4 regions of the Mesorhizobium sp. M1D.F.Ca.ET.231.01.1.1 genome follow, and region 1 is predicted to be linked to each of the others. Evidence: riboswitches for the same ligand, from Rfam matches in the RefSeq annotation. Region 1 holds a riboswitch; each other region holds the start of a gene.
The links. A riboswitch is a leader RNA that binds a small molecule or an ion and turns the genes downstream of it on or off. The one in region 1 is predicted to bind cobalamin.
Positions count from the first base shown of each region.

Region 2: it holds a riboswitch for cobalamin, as region 1 does, so the genes downstream of both, bluB (5,6-dimethylbenzimidazole synthase) here and EN874_RS05910 (ABC transporter ATP-binding protein) in region 1, are expected to answer to the same signal.
Region 3: it holds a riboswitch for cobalamin, as region 1 does, so the genes downstream of both, EN874_RS00025 (CbtB domain-containing protein) here and EN874_RS05910 (ABC transporter ATP-binding protein) in region 1, are expected to answer to the same signal.
Region 4: it holds a riboswitch for cobalamin, as region 1 does, so the genes downstream of both, EN874_RS17045 (DUF1636 family protein) here and EN874_RS05910 (ABC transporter ATP-binding protein) in region 1, are expected to answer to the same signal.

Region 1 is NZ_RZOZ02000001.1:1,184,063-1,188,717, reverse strand. Features, by position in the region: gene EN874_RS05920 (FAD-dependent monooxygenase) at 1-335, opposite strand, end outside; gene EN874_RS05915 (efflux RND transporter periplasmic adaptor subunit) at 338-1,477, opposite strand; cobalamin riboswitch at 1,787-1,993, shown strand; gene EN874_RS05910 (ABC transporter ATP-binding protein) at 2,200-2,988, shown strand; gene EN874_RS05905 (ABC transporter substrate-binding protein) at 3,029-3,976, shown strand; gene EN874_RS05900 (iron ABC transporter permease) at 3,980-4,655, shown strand, end outside.
Region 2 is NZ_RZOZ02000006.1:231,887-236,541, reverse strand. Features, by position in the region: gene EN874_RS18340 (TetR/AcrR family transcriptional regulator) at 1-209, shown strand, start outside; gene EN874_RS18335 (hypothetical protein) at 429-1,409, shown strand; gene bluB (5,6-dimethylbenzimidazole synthase) at 1,441-2,178, opposite strand; cobalamin riboswitch at 2,221-2,399, opposite strand; gene EN874_RS18325 (histone deacetylase family protein) at 2,515-3,441, shown strand; gene EN874_RS18320 (exodeoxyribonuclease VII small subunit) at 3,445-3,696, shown strand; gene EN874_RS18315 (DUF2277 domain-containing protein) at 3,742-4,008, shown strand; gene EN874_RS18310 (pirin family protein) at 4,018-4,655, shown strand, end outside.
Region 3 is NZ_RZOZ02000001.1:1,574-6,228, reverse strand. Features, by position in the region: gene cobO (cob(I)yrinic acid a,c-diamide adenosyltransferase) at 1-390, opposite strand, end outside; gene cobU (bifunctional adenosylcobinamide kinase/adenosylcobinamide-phosphate guanylyltransferase) at 392-913, opposite strand; gene EN874_RS00030 (CbtA family protein) at 906-1,697, opposite strand; gene EN874_RS00025 (CbtB domain-containing protein) at 1,713-1,892, opposite strand; cobalamin riboswitch at 1,929-2,127, opposite strand; gene EN874_RS00020 (gamma-glutamylcyclotransferase) at 2,199-2,885, opposite strand; gene EN874_RS00015 (MFS transporter) at 3,082-4,281, opposite strand; gene EN874_RS00010 (DUF1624 domain-containing protein) at 4,505-4,655, shown strand, end outside.
Region 4 is NZ_RZOZ02000005.1:431,819-436,473, reverse strand. Features, by position in the region: gene EN874_RS17060 (NADH-quinone oxidoreductase subunit B) at 1-27, opposite strand, end outside; gene EN874_RS17055 (NADH-quinone oxidoreductase subunit A) at 18-383, opposite strand; gene EN874_RS17050 (winged helix-turn-helix domain-containing protein) at 720-1,919, shown strand; cobalamin riboswitch at 1,949-2,155, shown strand; gene EN874_RS17045 (DUF1636 family protein) at 2,228-2,623, shown strand; gene cobW (cobalamin biosynthesis protein CobW) at 2,626-3,663, shown strand; gene cobN (cobaltochelatase subunit CobN) at 3,693-4,655, shown strand, end outside.

The sequences.
Region 1 (4,655 bases):
ACACGCTCGTGGATGTCCTGCGGCAAGGCGAAGGCGAAGGAAAAGGGGCTGATGCCGCGGCCGAAGTCGGACAGCGGCAGCCTGGCAGCGACGCCGGCCGGCGTATGTATGGTAAGCCGCTCCAGCCGGATGCCTGCTGCAAGGACATCGTCGACGATGCCGATCTGGTGGTGGAACTCCAGCGTGCGCGCCTGGACGGCAAGCGCCCGCGAGGTTTCGCCCGGACCGTCAGCCTTGTCGAAGATGCGGACCGGGACACCGAGCCTGGTCAGCCAGAGCGCGAGCGTCAGTCCGGTCGGACCGGCGCCGGCGATGAGGACCTTTGTCTTGGACATGGTCATTTTCCTTCTCCCTCAACGATACGGACTTTTTCGTGTTCCCGCAGCCGGTTTACGCCGGCGGTAACGACCAGATCGCCTTTGCTGAGCCCGTCGCTGACGACGATGCGGTCGGTCTCGTATCGGGCAACCGTGACCGGCTTGAGCTCGACGGCTGACGAGGGCGACACGATCCACACCGCCGGCTTGCCATCCTTGTCGAACAGCGCGCTGCCTGGCAGCACCACGACCGGCGCGCCGGCGACCTCGGCGCGGCCGGAAACGCTGGCGCCGAAGCGCATCTCGTCGGGCGCATTCTCGATCGAGACCTTCACCTGGAAGGTGCGGGTGGCGGCATCGGCCATCGGCGCGATCTCGCGGATGGTGCCGGCCGCCGTGATCGCCGGATTGCTGAGCAGCGAGACGGTCACCTTCGGCGGCCGCTTCGTATCGGGCGTGTTGGCGAAGGCGGCTTCGGCGATCGAGAACACGGCGTCGCGGCTCTGCGGATCGGCGACGCGGACCACCATCTGCCCGACATTGACCGACTGGCCGGCTTCGGCGCCGCTCGCGGTGACGATGCCGTCGAATTCCGCGTGCAGCTCGGTATAGCCGAGCTGGTCCTTGGCCATCTCGAAGGCGATGTTCGCCGACTTGAGCTTGGCCTGCGCCGAGCGCAGATTCTTCAGCGTCGCGTCATAGTTGGCCCGTGTCGTGAAACCTTTGGTGAGCAGCGCGCCGATGCGGGCCTCGGCGGCACTTGCCTCGACAAGCACGGCCTGCGCCGCGGCGACATCGGCCTCGGCGCTGGCGAGCCGGTTGCAATAGTCCTGATCGTCGATGCGGGCGAGCACCTCGCCCTTCCTCACCGTCGCGCCGACCTCGGCGACGCGTTCGAGCAGCTTGCCGGATACGCGGAAGCCTAGGTCGCTTTCAAGCCTCGGGCGTATCTCGCCGACGGCGGTTCGGGTGTCAGCGCCGAGCATCGGAGCGACCGCTATGGCCTTGACGAGCTTCGTCTCCGGGGCGGCCGGGGTGGTGTACGAGGCCTCGCTTCTTGCGCCGTGCCAGACCAGGGACGCGCCGCAGGCGAGGACGGCGACCGAGCCGGCGACAAGGCGACGCCTCAGCGCCTTGTTATCAGAGAGTGCGGCAATCATGCTTGTCTCCACGACCAAGGTTGCGGTCGCGCGGGGAGGATGCGGCGACCGGGAAATATATCGGCTGGAGGGGGATCGGGCGTTTGCGGCCTGTCTTTCGCCAGCCCGATCTTCTTGCGGTTTCCGGCCCGGAAAATCCCGAACGGTTTCTGAAAATTTTCCGATGTTTGGCTGAGGCAGTGCCGGAAACGGATTGACATAGGGCCTTCGAGCGTATGTAACGTTATTACATATCGGAAGCTGCAAATTGGGAATTTCACGGGGTGATCAGGTCGCGCAGAAGTCCGTTGCGACTCGCGCGCGGACAACCTACGATGGCGGTGTCATGGTCCCCGAGCCGCAAGGCGAGGGGTGAAAAGGGAACACGGTGAGATCCGCTTAGGGTCGAGGCCGTGGCTGCCCCCGCAACTGTGAGCGGCGAGCTCCATCCGGAATGCCACTGGCCGGCAAGGCTGGGAAGGCGGATGGCGCGGCGACCCGCGAGCCAGGAGACCTGCCATCGACACGAGTTGACCGGACGGGGTGTGCCGGGAGGAGACGCGGGCACCGGTACTGTCGGCCGGCTCGTCCGGCATCCTTCCGTCGCCATTTTGGGAAAGTGACGGAATGTTGGACGGCTCCATCGATCGCATCGACCGCATTTTCGTGTGCATGCTTTGCTGTGATCCGGCGACGCGAGAAATGCGCAGCGAAGCACTCTCCGATCATCGGGTGGGCCGCCTATGACCACGCAGCTTCTCGAAGCCCGTGGCCTCGGCGCGACGGCCAATGGCCGGACGCTGGTCGACGATGTCAGCCTGTCGCTGACCGGCGGCGAACGTCTCGCCATCATCGGCCCTAACGGCGCCGGCAAGACGACGCTGCTGCACATGCTGTGCGGGGCGCTGCCGCCGAGCCGCGGCGAGGTGCGCCTTGCCGGACGCCGGCTGGACCGGATCACCGCCGCCGAGCGGGCGCTCAGCATCGCCGTCGTCGGTCAGACGGACCAGCCGGATCCGCGGCTCGCGCTCATCGACTATGTCGAGCTTGGCCGCGTCCCACATGCGGGCTTGAGGCGCCGCCACGACGATCGCGACATCGTCGTCGAGACTTTGCGCCGGACCGGATTGCTGCGGCTGCTCGCGCGCACCGTAGGCTCGCTGTCCGGCGGCGAGCGCCAGCGCGCGCAGCTCGCCCGCGCCATCGCGCAGGAGCCGAAAATCCTGTTCCTCGACGAGCCGACCAACCACCTCGATCCGCGCGCCCGCGGCGAGTTGCTCGACCTGGTCGCCGGCTTCGGCATGACCGTTGTTGCCGTGCTGCACGATCTCGCCCTGGTGGCGCCCTTCGCCACCCGCGTCGCGGTGATGAGCAACGCCCAACTGCACGCGCTGGCGCCGCCGCGCGAGGCGCTGGCGCAGCCGCTCATCCGTGAGGTGTTCGGCATCGATGTGCTGCGCCTCCAGCACCCGACCGAGGACCGCGAGCTCACCGTCTTCGAGCTTCCCGCCCGCGCTTCAGCGCCGTCCTGAGCCAACCCAAACAATCCAACCCAATCAGGAGCACCATCCCGTGAAACGCCTCGCTTTGTCGCTTGCCCTCTCTTTTGTCGCCTCGGCCGCCTCCGCCTTCCCGGTGACCGTCGACAGCTGCGGCAAGCCGCTCACCTTCGACGCGCCGCCGAAGCGCGCCGTCATCCAGGACCTCAACATGGCCGAGATGGCGTTCGCGCTGAAGCTGCAGCCGTCGATCGTCGGGCTGACCGGCATCACCGGCTGGTACAAGGTCGGCCCCGAATTCAAGGCCGAGCAGGGCTCGATCCCCGAGCTGGCGCCGAAATACCCGACGCTGGAAAACCTTGTCGCCGCGCAGCCGGACTTCTTTTTCGCCGGCTGGTATTACGGCATGAAGCCGGGCGGCGAGGTCACGCCCGACACGCTTGCCCCGCACGGCATCAAGACGCTGGTACTGACCGAGAGCTGCGTACATCTCGACAAGAACCGGCCCACCGCTTCGATGGACCTGCTCTTTGGCGACGTCGAGAAGCTCGGCAAGATCTTCGGCAAGGACGCGGAGGCGCAAAAGCTGGTCGCCGGCTGGAAGGCCGAGCTGGCCGGCATCACCGCCAAGGTGGGCGAGCATAAGGGCACGCGCGTGTTCCTCTATGACTCTGGCGAGGACAAGCCCCTCACCGCCGGCAAGTTCGCCATCCCCAACGCCATGATCGCCGCCGCGGGCGGGGAAAACATCATGGCCGACATGGACACGAGCTGGGGCAATACCGACTGGGAGACGGTTGCGTCGCGCAATCCGCAATTCCTCATCCTGCTCGACTACCAGGACGGCGGCGGCTACCGGAAGCTGCTCGATTTCCTCGAGGCACATCCGGCGATGAAGGAAACCGACGCGGTGAAGAACAAGCGCTTCGTTGCGCTGCGTTACGCCGAGCTGACGCCCGGACCCGCCAACATCGAGGCGATCGGCAAGATCGCCAGGGCCATGCATCCGGAAGCGTTCTGACCTTTGCGATACGGATCGTTCGTTCTTGCAGTGTCGCTGGGCGCGGCGCTGCTTGCAGCGCTCGTGCTGCTTTCGATCGCCTACGGCTCGACGCTCATCCCGTTGCACGAGGTCGTGCGCGCGCTGGCACATGCGATGGGGCTGGACGGGAATCAGGTATCCGGTCCGGTCGGCAGCATCGTCGTCGACCTCAGGCTGCCGCGCGCATTGCTGGCGATTGCTGTCGGCGCCGGCCTCGGCATCGTCGGCGCGCTGCTGCAGACCGTCCCCCGCAACGATCTCGCCGATCCGTTCCTGTTCGGCCTCTCCTCGGGCGCCGCCGCCGGCGCGGTCTCCGTCATCACCGTCTTCGGCGACAGCTTCGGCATCTGGACCCTTCCCCTTGCCGCCTTCACCGGCGGCATACTGGCGGCGGCAATCGTGCTTCTGCTGGTGTCGCGGGTGAGGGGGCAGGGACCCGAGCGGCTGATCCTTGCCGGCCTCGCCGTCTCCTTCATGTTCACTGCGCTGACCAACTATCTTGTCTTCGCCGGCGACCAGCGCGCCGCCCATTCGGTGCTGTTCTGGACCATGGGCGGGCTGGGTCTCGCCCGCTGGGACAATATCGGCCTGGCGGCGCTCGGCGCCGTCATCATCCTCGCCTATGGGCTCTGGAACCACCGCCGCTTCGATGCCTTCC
Region 2 (4,655 bases), on a different contig from region 1:
GGCATCTGACCAGCTTGCAGCGGGACGGTGTCGTCGTTCCCGATCTCGATCCCGAGACCGCCGCGCGGCTGATCAACGGCGCCAGCAGCCAGGCCGCGCAGCGCATCGCCAATTCCGAGGATCCCGAAGCGACCTCGAAGAAGGCGATAGCGGCGTTCAAGCAGCTGCTAGAAGGCTTGCTCAGGAAGCCAGAGCAAACCACCGCGTAACCACGCTGCCGGTTTGTGCACCGTTTTTTGGGCCCGGCACGCCGCCGCCGCGTTGACAATGTCAGGGGCGAGCGCATCCTCTCCGGCCAATTGTCTGGCAGCGCCGCGCGTTCTTCGAACGCGCAAACGACGCTGTAACACTCTTGATTCTGCGCATGATCCTTTCCGAAAAATCGATTCCGATTTTCGGGGTCATGCGCGAGGCGGGGAGTCGGGGCCATGTGGGACTTCAGCATCGGCCGGTCGGTGTCCATCATGATGCGGACATGGCCGTTCATCGTCTTTCGCATGATCGTCTATTTCGGCATCACGCTGGCCTACATCATGGCGACCGGCACCGGCGCCAGTGTCGGCTATGGCGTTGGCCACATCTCCACCGACCCTGACGGACCGATGTCGTTTGCCTTGTGGGGCGGGGTCGTCGGCTTCGGCGTCGTCTCGATCGCCGTCTACTGGATCCGCGAATATATCCTCTATGTGCTCAAGGCCGGCCACATCGCCGTCATGGTGCATCTGATCGACGGCCACGACGTTCCGGATGGCCAGGGCCAGATCGCCTATGCGAAGGAAGTGGTGACCCAGCGCTTCGCCGAGGCCAACATCCTTTTCGTGGTCGACCAACTGGTCAAAGGCGCCATCCGCGCCATCACCGGCCTGATCGGCGGCATTGCCGCGTTCCTGCCCATTCCCGGCTTGAGCGGCCTCGTCAGCTTCATCAACACGGTCATTCGGCTGTCGCTGACCTATGTCGACGAGATCATCCTCGGCTACAACATCCGCATCAATTCGGACTCGCCTTTCGAGACCGCCAGGCAGGGCGTCGTGCTCTACGCGCAGAACGGCAAGCACATGGTCAAGAATGCCGTCTGGCTGGCGGTGATCATGTGGGGCGTGTCCTTCGTCATCTTCCTTTTGATGCTTGCCCCGGCAGCCGCCATCCTCTGGGTGATGCCCGGGCAGCTCGCCGGCTGGGCCTTCGTGCTGGCCATCGTCTTCGCCTGGGCCTTCAAGGCGGCCTTCATCGAGCCTTTCGCCATCGCTTCGCTGATGCAGGTCTATTTCGCCACCATCGAAGGCCAGGTTCCCAATCCCGAATGGGACCGGCGCCTAGCCGAGGCCTCGTCGAAGTTCAGGGAGCTTCGCGACAAGGCGCTGGGCTCCTTCGGCGGCTCGCGCTGGGATTCGCCCCGGCCTGCCTGATCGGCAGCCCCTGACCACGAAGGCAACCCGATCAAGGCTTCGGCAGGTCAGCGCCGCGAAGCTTGGCAATCGCCGATTTGAGCGGCGCCTCGCCGGCGCCGCAAAAGATCTCGCTCATCACCAGGTCGGGCAGCGGCAGGCGCCGGCCCCAGCCATGCGCCTCGAGGTCCGGCCGCGGCGCGAATTCCGAGACGCGGCCGACGCAGAGATAGGCTATCGGCGTGACATGCTCGGGGATCGACAACAGCCGCTTCAGCGCCTCGGTCTCGATGATGCTCACCCAACCGACGCCGACGCCTTCGGCGCGCGCCGCCAGCCAGAAGTTCTGTACCGCGCAGACGGTGCTGTAGAGGTCCATCTCCGGATTGTGCCAGCGCCCGAGCGGCGAATTCTGCGAGCGCTGCCGGTCGCAGGTGATGCAAAGATTGAGCGCGCTTTCGCAGATGCCCTCGAGCTTCAGCGTGCGGTAGAGCGCCTGCCGCTCCGCCTCGATCGCCGGCAGTTCCTGCTCGCGCGCGGCCAGGAACAGGTCGCGCACCTGCCGCCGTCTTGTCGCATCGCGGATGACGATGAAGTTCCACGGCTGCATGTAGCCGACCGACGGCGCATGATGGGCAGCCGTCAACAGTCGCGCCAGCACGCCATCGTCGAGATCGTCGGCAGTGAAATGGCTGCGCACGTCGCGCCGGGTGAACATCGCCCGGTAGACGGCCTCGCGCGCCAATTGGTCAAAGTCGCCGCCGCCGGTGGCGGCCATTCGTGCCTGCATCGCTTGTCCCCTTGCGATAAGCAGCCCTCCGCCTGACCATGCGGACGACCATTTCTGCCGGGCCGGTCTTCTGGCTCGGGATCGACCCGCATCCGGCGCCTTCCCGTCTAGGACAGTGGCTTTTGCCGGCGCGGTCCCCCTCACAGCGTTGGGCACGCCACGGATTTCAACCGTGTTCCCGATTCTCCCGCGTCGCGGGCACCAGGCAGCGGCAGGACTCTATCGCGAAGCGGAAGCCGCGCCAATGCCGCTTGCGACACGATCGGGCGCGATTTTCCCCAATCATTCGGCGCCGAAACATGGCTATCCGGGCGACAGGTGCCTAGATTAGGGGCCATGGCTACCCGTCTCTACACCCATCCGGTATTCCTGGAGCACCTCACGCCGCCCGGTCATCCCGAGCGTCCCGACCGTTTGCGCGCCATCGAGCGCGTGCTGGACGACGAGGCTTTCTCGGCTCTCGACCGCGTCAGGGCGCCGGAAGGCGACGAGGCAACCATCCTTTATGCCCATCCGGAAGATTTCGTCGCCCGCGTCCGCGCGGCCATTCCTGAGACCGGCATCGTCTCGATCGATGCCGACACCAGCGCCAGCCCGAAGAGCTGGCAGGCCGCGGTGACGGCGATCGGCGCCGCCAATGCGGCGATCGACGATGTCTTCGAGGGGCGCGCCGCCAATGTCTTCGTCGCCGCCCGTCCGCCCGGCCATCATGCCGAGAAGACGACGGCGATGGGCTTTTGCCTGTTCAACACCGCGGCGATCGCGGCCCGCTACGCGCAGAAGAAGCACCAGGCCGAGCGCGTCGCCATCGTCGATTGGGACGTGCATCACGGCAACGGCACGCAGGACATCTTCTGGGACGATCCGTCGGTGCTCTATTGCTCGACGCATCAGATGCCGCTTTACCCGGGCACAGGCGCCAAGAGCGAAACCGGCGCCGGCAACATCGTCAACGCGCCGCTCGCGCCGAGCACCGGCAGCGATACGTTCCGCGACGCCTTCCTGTCGCGCGTGCTGCCGTCGATCGACGCATTCAAGCCGGACCTGATCATCATTTCCGCCGGGTTCGATGCGCACCATCGCGATCCGCTGGCCGCGATCAACCTGACCGAAGACGATTTCGACTGGGCGACCGGCCAGCTTATGGAGCGCGCCGGGCGCCACAGCGGCAACCGGCTCGTCAGCCTGCTGGAGGGCGGCTACGATCTGCAGGGACTGGCATTTTCGGTCGCCGCCCATGTCGGGCGGCTGATGAAGGGATGAATTATGGCTGATGAAGCTAACCAAGACGTCAAGACGATGAGCTTCGAGCAGGCGCTCGACGCGCTGGAGAAGATCGTCGATGATCTGGAGCGCGGCGATGTCCCGCTCGATCAGTCGATCAGGATCTACGAGCGCGGCGAGGCGCTGAAAGCCCATTGCGACCGGCTGCTAAAGGCGGCCGAGGACAAGGTCGAGAAGATCAGGCTGTCGCGCGACGGCAAGCCGGTTGGAACGGAGCCGCTCGACGCCGAGTAGTGTGGAAGAGGGGCGGGGGAAGAAAAGCAGGTAAGGAGTTCAAGCATGTGCCGCAACATCAAGACCCTGTTCAATTTCGATCCGCCGGCGACCGATGACGAGGTCCATGATGCGGCGCTGCAGTTCGTGCGCAAGCTGAGCGGCTCGACCAAGCCGTCCAAGCGCAACGAGCATGCGTTTCACCACGCCGTCGAGGCGATCGCGGCAGCCGCGCGCGAGCTGCTCGACAGCCTCGAAACCACGCAGCATCCGCGCAATCGCGAGGAAGAGGCCGCTAAGGCGAAAGCCAGGTCCGCGCTCCGCTTCGCCTGAGGTCATGACATGAGCTTCTTCCCGGGAAACGACCCTGAGGCCGGCGACGCGTTTGCCTGCGACCAGATCGAGTTGATGGTCATCCCCAACGCCAAGGATATTGGCGGCTTCGAGGTTCGCCGCGCCCTGCCGACGGCGAAACGCCGGCTGGTTGGTCCCTTCATCTTCTTCGACCGCATGGGACCGGCGATCCTGCGCGCTGGCCAGGCGATCGACGTGCGCCCGCATCCGCATATCGGGCTTTCCACGGTCACCTATCTGTTCGACGGCAAGATCAGGCATCGCGATTCGCTCGGCACCGAAATGGTGATCTCACCCGGCGACGTGAACCTGATGACCGCCGGCCGCGGCATCGTTCATTCCGAGCGCACGCCCAAGGAGTTGCGTGGCGCGCCGATGTCGGTCTCCGGCCTGCAGACCTGGCTGGCCTTGCCCGACGGCAGGGAAGAGGTCGCCCCGGTGTTCGCGAATACGTCGGTGATCCGCCTGCCCGAGATCGACGCCGACGGCGTCAGCGGCCGAGTCGTCGTCGGTGAATTTTCCGGGCTGCGCTCGCCGGTCGCGACCGCCTCGGAGACGCTCTACGCCGATTTGCGGCTGGCGGCGGGCGCCAGCGTCAAAATCCCCGCCGATGCCGAGGAGCGCGC
Region 3 (4,655 bases), 1.2 Mb from region 1:
GCTGATCGAAGGATCGGCCATCAGCTCCAGTGCCTTCGCCCACGCGGCCTCGGCGGCGGCGATGTCGCGCTTCAGGTCCTGGGTCTCCCAGGTGAAGCCCTCGCCCATCGCATGCCACACCACGCGATCGCCGAAAGCGGCGAAGGCGTTCTTCTCGCCGGTGTGCCATTTGCCCTTGATGAACTGGACGACGCCGACGCGCTTGCCGTAGCCGAGCATCCTGAGCGCCAGGCCAAAGGCGGCGGTGGTCTTGCCCTTGCCCGGCCCGGTGTTGACGATTAGCAGTCCCTTCTCGATCGTCTTGCCGGCCACCTCGGCATCCTGCACCGCCTTGCGCTTGGCCATCTTGGCGCGATGGCGCTCGGCATCCTTATCGTCGATTTCGGCCATGTCACTTCACCTTGAGCGGCAGCCCCGCCACCATCATCAGCACGCTGTCGGCGACAGCCGCGACCTGCTGGTTGAGCCGGCCGCCGGCGTCGCGAAACCGGCGCGCCAGCGCATTGTCCGGCACGATGCCGAGCCCGACCTCGTTCGACACCACGAACCAGGGCCCGCGCGGCCGCGACAGCAAATCCGAGAGCCGCCGGCACTCGGCCTCGATATCATGGTCCGCCAGCATATGATTGGTCAGCCACAATGTCAGGCAATCGGCCAGGGCCGGCTGGTGGTTGGGCAAGGCCTCGATCGCGCCAACCAGGTCCAGCGGCGCATCGACGGTCACCCAGCCTTCGCCGCGCCGCGCGCGATGCAGGGCGATGCGCTCGCGCATCTCGTCGTCATAGGCTTGCGCGGTGGCGATATAGGCCCAGGGCGACGGGCTTGCCGTGACCAGGGTTTCGGCATGCGCGCTCTTGCCGGAGCGCGCGCCGCCGATGACGAAGGTCAGACGACCCTTGGCGCGATCAGGCAAAGCTGCCGCGCAGGCTGGTCGCCGTGCCGGTGAAGCGGCCGCGCACCACGCCGACGACAGCACCCAGCACCAGCCAGAACACCAGATCGGTAAGCGTCACGGCAACCACGAACTGATGGTGCAGCCCTTCGGGGATAGCCGTCTCGAAGCTGTCGGGCTGCGGCGCGCCGACGATATGCGGCGCCACGATCAGCACGACCGCCAGGACGGCCAGCGGCAGCGACTTGCGGAAGGCGATCAGGCCAAGCCCGGCGGCGGTCGCAGCCACAGTCGAAATCCACCAAATCTGGCGCGGAAAGAGTTCAGCCGCCGGCATCGCCGGCAGTTCGGGCGGCAGGCCGAGGCCGGGCGCCAAAGTGAACACGGCAAAACCGGCAAGGCCCCAGAGCACGCCCTGACGCCAATTGCCGGTGCCACCGGCAAACTCCGAGACCGCGACCAGGATCAGCGCGAAACCGATGCCGGTGACGATGTTGGCGACGACGTTGAAGGCGAAGCGCTCGAAGCCGTCGGCCGGCGCCCAGCCTTCGTCCTCGGCCGGAGCTGCCGCGTCGGCAGGCGCTGGAGCCGCGCTGCTCATCGCCGCCGGCGCGGCCGAACTCATCGCATTGTTGTCGGTGGTTGTGGCGGCGTGATCGTGGTGATGGCCGCCGCCTGCCTTTTCATAAACTTCCGCCTTCAGGATCAGCGGCACGGTCGCATAGGCCTGCATGCAGGCGAGCGCGATGCCCGCCACGAGCCCCGCGATCGCCGCGACGAACACGACGTTGCGAAACAGATTCATGATGTCAGGCCTTTGTCAGTGGCAGGGAAAAGCCATCGAGTGGCGATAGTCGTGAGCAGCGTTGTGGACCGCATCGATATGCGAGAAGCCGACAAAGCCGACGACGAAGATGCCGAGCAGCGCGGCCAGAGCCAGCTGCATGATACGCGACTGCGAGGAGACGGAGGCGCCGAGGGAAACGGAAGCGGTATTCATGTCTTGTCCTTTCGCCCTCCACCCGAGGGCATCGAAGTCAACTTTGCCGTCGCCGGCAGGTCTCCTGGCTCGCGGATCCGCGCCCTTCCCCACCTTCCCGAGGAAAATCCTCAGTGGTCTATGGGGAGGACTACCGCACACAGTTGCGGGGGCAGCCACGGCTTTGGGCAGGAAGTCCACCCTCACCGCATTCCCTCTTGGCTCCAAAAACGGAACCGACGACGGCGAGGACTATAGGCAGAATCGCCGCAGGCGGCAAACCAATTTCCGTCATCGCCAAACGCGATTGCGCCATGGATTCGCATGCTAGGAGGCGGCGATCCTTTCCGCGACAAGCTGTTGCAGCCGCCACAGATGGGCGTCGTGAATGCCGCGCGCTTCGAGATTCTTGACGGTGTTGTAGAGGTAGTCGGCGCCCGAACCCCAGTGCCCGCACGATGTCGCCAGCCTTTCCACCACCTCGCTTTCACCGAGCGGGCCGGCATAGGTCGTGCCCCTGCGATTGATGACGAAAGCGAGCGCTTTCAACGGCCCATTGTCGGTTGCGAGCTGCAGCAGGCGCGGGTGGTAGCTGGTCGGCTTCAGCGTCATCTCACGCCGGAAAAGCTTGTCCAGAGCCCGCCGGCGGTCGCCACCGTTCAGGCGGAATGCTACGCCCTTGCATTGGCCGCCACGATCCAGCGCCATCATCAGGCCCGGACTCTGTTTGGTACCGCGCCAGCGGGTCATCTTCATGCAGAAAGAGCGATGCCAGCCGCGCGCCACGGCGACCCGCTCCTCGACATGTTCGATCTCGGGTTTCCAGATCAGCGAGCCATAGCCGAACAGCCAGAGCGGCTCGTCTGCGGGAAGCTCGGTCTCGAATGCATCGAGCATGGTTTCGTAGTCGCTGTCGGAGAGATGCTGCGTATCAGGATCAGGCCCGCTGTCTTCGACGACGCGAAAGCAGCGAGCCACCAGTTCCTCGGTAAGCGACATCATCCTTGCAGGCATGCTTTGCGACCCTCGCCAGCCGGCAGGCGCCGGCATCGGCAAGGGACCTTAAGGGCGGTCCCCGGACACCACAATGGCCCCGCAATTCACAACGGCCTTGTCCGGGGTGCCGGCTGTCGGGAGCGAGGGAACAGCCGATGCAGCCGGATCCAAGCGGGCGGGCAGGCGCGATGCGGCGTACCAGCCCGCTCGCTGATCAAAACGACTTCGGCAGATAGCGCCAGGTGAAGAAGCCGCAGAAGGCGGCCAGTATGCCGAGCGTGACGAAGACCGAGCCGAGGCCGAAGAAGGTGAGCACCACCGAATAGACCAGCGGCGGTGTCAGCTCGGAGAAGTCGAGATAGGTGCGGTAGACCGCCGCCATCTGCGCCCGTTCATAGGAACGGACCGAGCGCATGAAGGCGGTCGAGCCCAGCGCATCGAGCGCAATCGTAAAGAGCGCGCCGCAGAGCAGGAACGCGGCCGTGAGCAGCGGCGCGGCTTGGCCGACGCCGCCCGCGGCAAAAAGCATTGCCGCCATGGCGAAATAGGCGAAGGTCATGGTGCGTCTGCCACCGAAGCGCTTGCCCGCCCTGCCCCAGAAGATCGCCATGAACAGCAGCGCATTGCCTGCCGACACCAGCAGCCCGCCGGCAAGCTTGCCCTCGCCGGTGATCACCATGAAAAGCGGGCTATAGACGAAGAAGGTCGTCCAGAAGCAGGAGCGGCCGAAGGCGATCAGCCAGGCGAGCCTGAGCCGCGGCTGCGCGATGAAGCGGCCGATATTGGCAAGCGGATTGGCCGGACGGCTCTTGCCGGGGCGGATCGACCGGTTATCGCCCAGCCGGTAGGTCCAGAACAGCGCAAGCAGCGCCAGCGCAAACGCCACGACCGCGCCATGCGCGGCATAGATGCCGAAGCGGGTATAGAGGAAGATGCCCAGCGTCGGCCCGCCGGTCCAGGCGAACATCGACCACGCCATGCGCAGCGATTCCGCCTGCATGAAGTCGGCCTTGCGGATGTGGTCCATGATGTAGAGGTTGAGCGTGATCGACAGCGCGCTCGCCCCCATGACACGGCAGAGCATGCCGGCGAGCTGCCCCGGCAGCGTGTGGGTGACGAAGAACACCGAGCCGATCGCCAGCATCAGGCAGCCGGCCGTATAGACCCAGCGCCGCGCGAAGCGGCGGATCAGCATCGGCATGAACAATGTCACCGAAAGCCCGAGCAGCGACACGACGGCGTAGAGGATCGAGACGATCTGCTCGCTGTGGAGGATTTCGTAAGCCTGGATCGGGATGACGCTTGAGATCGTGGCGCGGGCAAACGATTCGACCGCGTAGAGCGAGGCGAAGGTGCGCGCATCGGCGGGCCTCAGGGCCGGAAGCCAGATCGGATGGCGCACATGGGTGGACATCGGCCCTCCGAAAGTGAATCGCCCGCCAATCTGGCCGGACCAGTGGCGGACCGGTAGCAGGAAATCGACTCCGAGAAGCCGAAAAGCGAAGCCGGTCAAAGGCTTTCCGCCGCTGGCCTAAAGCGGCTTGCCATGCCGCCGGAATGGCAGCCGCCGATCCGCCCTCTGTTGTTGGCCCGAACCGTGATAGTCGTTTGGCACGACTGAATCGGAATGCGAGATGATGAGCCTTCAAACGACGAGCGAAGCCGCTCAGTACGCGCCGAAACACAGCCGCATCGTCGCCTTCGATATCCTGCGCGGCATCGCGCTGATCGCGATGGCGAGCTACCACTTCACCTGGGATCTCGAGAATTTCGGCTACACCACGCCGG
Region 4 (4,655 bases), on a different contig from region 1:
GGTGCCTGAACTGTCGTTCAATCCCATTCCAGCGCTCCTTTTTTCCATTCATAGGCAAAGCCGATGGTCAGCACCGCCAGGAACACCATCATCGACCAGAAGCCGAGCATGCCGAGCTTGGAGAAGGAGACCGCCCACGGGAACAGGAAGGCGACCTCGAGATCGAAGATGATGAACAGGATCGACACCAGGTAGAAGCGGATGTCGAACTTCATGCGGGCGTCGTCGAACGAGTTGAACCCGCATTCATAGGCGGAAAGCTTTTCCGGGTCGGGATTGCGGTAGGCCACCAGGAACGGCGCGATGATCAGCGCCAGGCCGACGACCATCGCCACGGCGATGAAGAGGACGATGGGCAGGTACGAACTCAGGAGTGCGGCCATGCGGCGACTTTCCTTTGGCGGGCCAGTTCACTTTGATTACAGCAACGGACTCTAATGCGGAAGCGTGACAGTTTAACCCGCTGAACCGTTTTAGGAGCCCTATGCTGCGACGCGGCGAGGGTTAGCGCAGCGGTTTCGGCGAAGCAAGTCAAACCTTGTTCAAAATCCGGCCCTGGACGCCATATCGGAAGAAACTGGTCCGATCCGCTCCTGTTTGATTTCCTTCGCTTTTTACTCCACTTTTCTCTCCTGACATATCTCCCGCCATTTGCCTGCTAGCATGGCTGGAATCGTCGGCTGGACGTCAGGTAAACGGATCGAGGCAAAGTGACCTTGATGAAGGACAAAATCTCTCTTCGCACGGCCAGGCGCATCGCGCTTGGCGCGCAGGGCTTCCTTGACCCTCGCCCGGGCGGCGAGCCCAACCGAAGGCACCTCGCCCGCGTGCTCTCCCGCACCGGGCTGCTGCAGATCGATTCCGTCAGCGCGGTCGTGCGCGCCCACTACATGCCGCTCTATTCGCGCCTCGGCCCCTACCCGCTTTCGCTGCTCGACAATGCCGCCCTCACCCGCAGGCGCGCTGTCTTTGAATATTGGGCGCATGAGGCCTCCTTCCTGCCGGTCGAGACCTACCCGCTGATGCGCTGGCGCATGCAGCGCGCCGAACGCGGCGAGGAAATGTATCTCGGCCTCGCCAAATGGGGCCGCGAGCGCAAGGAGATGATCGACGAGATTTACGGGCAAGTCGCCGAGCGCGGGCCGATCGCCGCATCCGATATCGAGGGCCATAAGGGCAATGGCGGCTGGTGGGGCTGGAGCGAGGCCAAGCACGCCTTCGAATGGCTGTTCTGGGCAGGACGCATCACCACCGCCTACCGGCGCGGCTTCGAACGTTATTACGACCTGCCGGAACGCGTGCTGCCGCAGGGCGTGCTCGACCTGCCGGTGCCGTCGATCGAGGACGCGCATCGCGAATTGCTGCGCATTTCTGCCCGCGCCCACGGCATCGCCACCTATGGCGACCTGCGCGACTATTTCCGCCTGGCGCCGGGCGATACGAAAGACCGCATCGCGGAACTGGTCGAGGCGGGCGAACTGCTGCCGGTAGGGGTCGAGGGCTGGGACAAGACCGTTTACCTCCACAAGGACGCGCGCATTCCGCGCCGGATCGAGGCCCGTGCCTTGCTGGCGCCGTTCGACCCCGTCGTTTTCGAGCGCACGCGGACGGAAAAGCTCTTCGACTTCCGCTACCGCATCGAGATCTACACGCCGCCCGAGAAGCGCCAGTACGGCTACTACGTGCTGCCGTTCCTGCTCGGCGACCGCATCGTCGCCCGTGTCGATCTCCGAGCCGACCGTCCGGCCAGCGTGCTGCGCGTCCATGCGGCCTATGCCGAGGCCGGCGCGCCGCCGGAGACGGCCGCCCAGCTCTTCGATGAATTGAAGCAGATGCAGGCATGGCTCGGCCTGGAAGCCATCGAAGTGACGCCAGCTGGCGATCTCGGCCCGGCGCTGGCCGACATCCAGGTGTCGTAGCCGCGCGTTGACAGCCGCGTAGCTCTAAGCCTAAATCCGCGGCAGACGGTCTTCTCCCGGCAAAGGGAGGAGCCAAGAGGGAATGCGGTGCGGGGTTGAAAAATTCCAAATCCGCGGCTGTCCCCGCAACTGTGAGCGACGAGCCTCAGCCGAAAGCCACTGGGAAGTTCCCGGGAAGGCGGCGTCAAGGCGATGACCCGCGAGCCAGGAGACCTGCCGTCTGAGACTTTAAGAATCCGATCGCCCGGCGGGTTTTCCGGGCAAGGAGCCTGGTTTTGGATCGCAACGGCAGTTTTCCGGCTAATATCGTGGACGTTCCGTCCGAGCCCGGCGACACGCTCGCCGGCGTGACCGTCATCGTCTGCTCCTCCTGCCGCGACGAGACTTGTTCGGACGCGCATCCGCGCGCCGGTGCGCTGCTGGCCGAGGACACGCGCCGCGCCGCAGCGGACGAGAACATCCGTATTCGCACGGTCGAATGCCTCGGCAATTGCAAGCGCCGCCTGAGCGCGGCCCTTCTGCGCGACGGCTGCTGGAGCTACGTCTTCGGCGACCTCGAGACGACCAGCGGCGCCGACCTGGTCGCCGGCGCAAAACTCTTCGCCACATCGACCGACGGCCTCATCCCCTGGCGCGGCCGGCCAGACTCCCTCAAGCGCGGCCTCGTCGCCCGCATCCCTCCCCTCGACCTCCTGAAGGACTGACCATGAACGCCTCCGTTTCCCGCGTGCCCTGCACCGTCGTCACCGGCTTCCTCGGCGCCGGCAAGACGACGCTGATCCGCAACCTCATTGAAAACGCCAAGGGCAAGCGGCTGGCGATCATCGTCAACGAGTTCGGCGATGTCGGCATCGACGGTGAGATCCTGAAAGCCTGCGGCGTCGACACCTGCCCTGAGGAGAACATCGTCGAGCTCGCCAATGGCTGCATCTGCTGTACCGTCGCCGACGATTTCGTGCCGGCGCTCGACCAGATCCTGTCGCGCACGCCGAAGGTCGATCACATCCTGATCGAAACCTCGGGCCTCGCGCTGCCGAAGCCGCTCGTCCAGGCCTTCCAATGGCCGAGCGTGAAGAGCCGCGTGACGGTCGACGGCGTCATTGCCGTGGTCGACGGTCCGGCGCTGGCCGATGGCCGCGTCGCGTCCGACATGGATGCCCTTCAGGCGCAGCGCGCCGCAGACGATTCCCTCGACCATGACGATCCGGTGGAAGAAGTGTTCGAGGATCAGATCGCTTGCGCCGACCTGATCATCCTGTCGAAGAGCGATTTGATGGACGCGGCGGGATCGGAGCGTGCCAATGCCGTCATCGGTGAACATGTGGCGCGCGCCGTCAAGGTCGTGCCGACGGCGCAGGGCAAGGTCGACCCGTCGGTGCTGCTCGGCCTCGGCCTCGCCGTCGAGGAGGACATCGAGAACCGCAAGACCCACCACGACGACGAGCTCGACCACGAGCACGACGATTTTGACTCCTTCGTCATCGATATCCCGTCGATCTCGCATCCGGACGAGTTGGCCAAGCGCGTCGCCCTTGCCGCCGAGCAGGAAAACGTGCTGCGCGTCAAAGGCTTCGTCGAGGTCGGCGGCAAGCCGATGCGGCTGCTGCTGCAGGCCGTCGGCCCGCGCGTCAACCACTATTACGACCGCGCCTGGACGGCCGAGGACGACCGCCGCTCGCGCCTCGTTGTCATCGGCCTCAAGGGGCTGAACCGCCCGGCGATCGAGCGTATCCTCGCCGGCTGAGGCCAACACGAAAAGCCCAACACGAAGCAATGCATATCCTCACCACGACATCCGCTTCGCTCGACGATCTCGCCGAGCCTATCGACCTCAGGCAGACGCCTGCGGATGTCGTGGCGCTGTCCTTCACCGACAGCGATCTTGCCGGACTGGCAGCCGCCTGGAAGGCGGACGCTGACCGCTTGCCGTCGATGCGGCTCGCGGCACTTCGCGATCTGCGCCATCCGATGTCGGTCGACCTCTGGATCGACAGCGTCGCCCACCATGCCAAGGTCGTCCTGGTCCGCATCCTCGGCGGTTACGACTGGTGGCGCTATGGCTGCGACCAGCTGGCAGCGGTCGCGCGCGAACGCGGCATCAAGCTGGCGCTGCTGCCGGGCGAAAGCCATGACGAGGACCCGCGCCTGATCGAAGGCTCGACATTGCCGCGCGCCGAGCTCGACGCCCTGCTCGGCTATTTCCGCGAAGGCGGCCCGGCCAATATGGCGGCGCTGGTGAGGAGACTGGCGCGGCTGGCGGGATCTGAGGCCGAGTTGGCCGAGCCGGTGGGCGTGCCGAAGGCGGGATATTACCAACCGGGACGAGGAGTTGTCGCAAAGCCAGCTTCGTTCAGCGCTGGCGATATCGGCTCCCCCATCATTCCCATCCTCTTCTACCGTTCAATGCTGCTGGCGGCCGACGTGGCGCCAATCGACGCACTCGTCGACGCCTTGTGGGCGCAAGGTCTCACCCCAGTGCCGATCTTCGTCTCCAGCCTCAAGGACCCGGCATCCCTGGCCTTCGTCGAAACCGCCCTCGCATCCTTAAACCCCGCCGCCATCGTCACCGCCACCGCCTTCGCCTCCGGCGCCGAGCCGGGCGCGCAAACGCTGTTCGACCGCGCCGGCGTACCGGTGTTCCAGGTCATCGTCGCCACGACGCGGCGCGACGTCTGGGAGAAGAACCAGCGCGGCCTGGCGCCGGCCGACCTTGCCATGCACGTCGTGTTGCCCGAG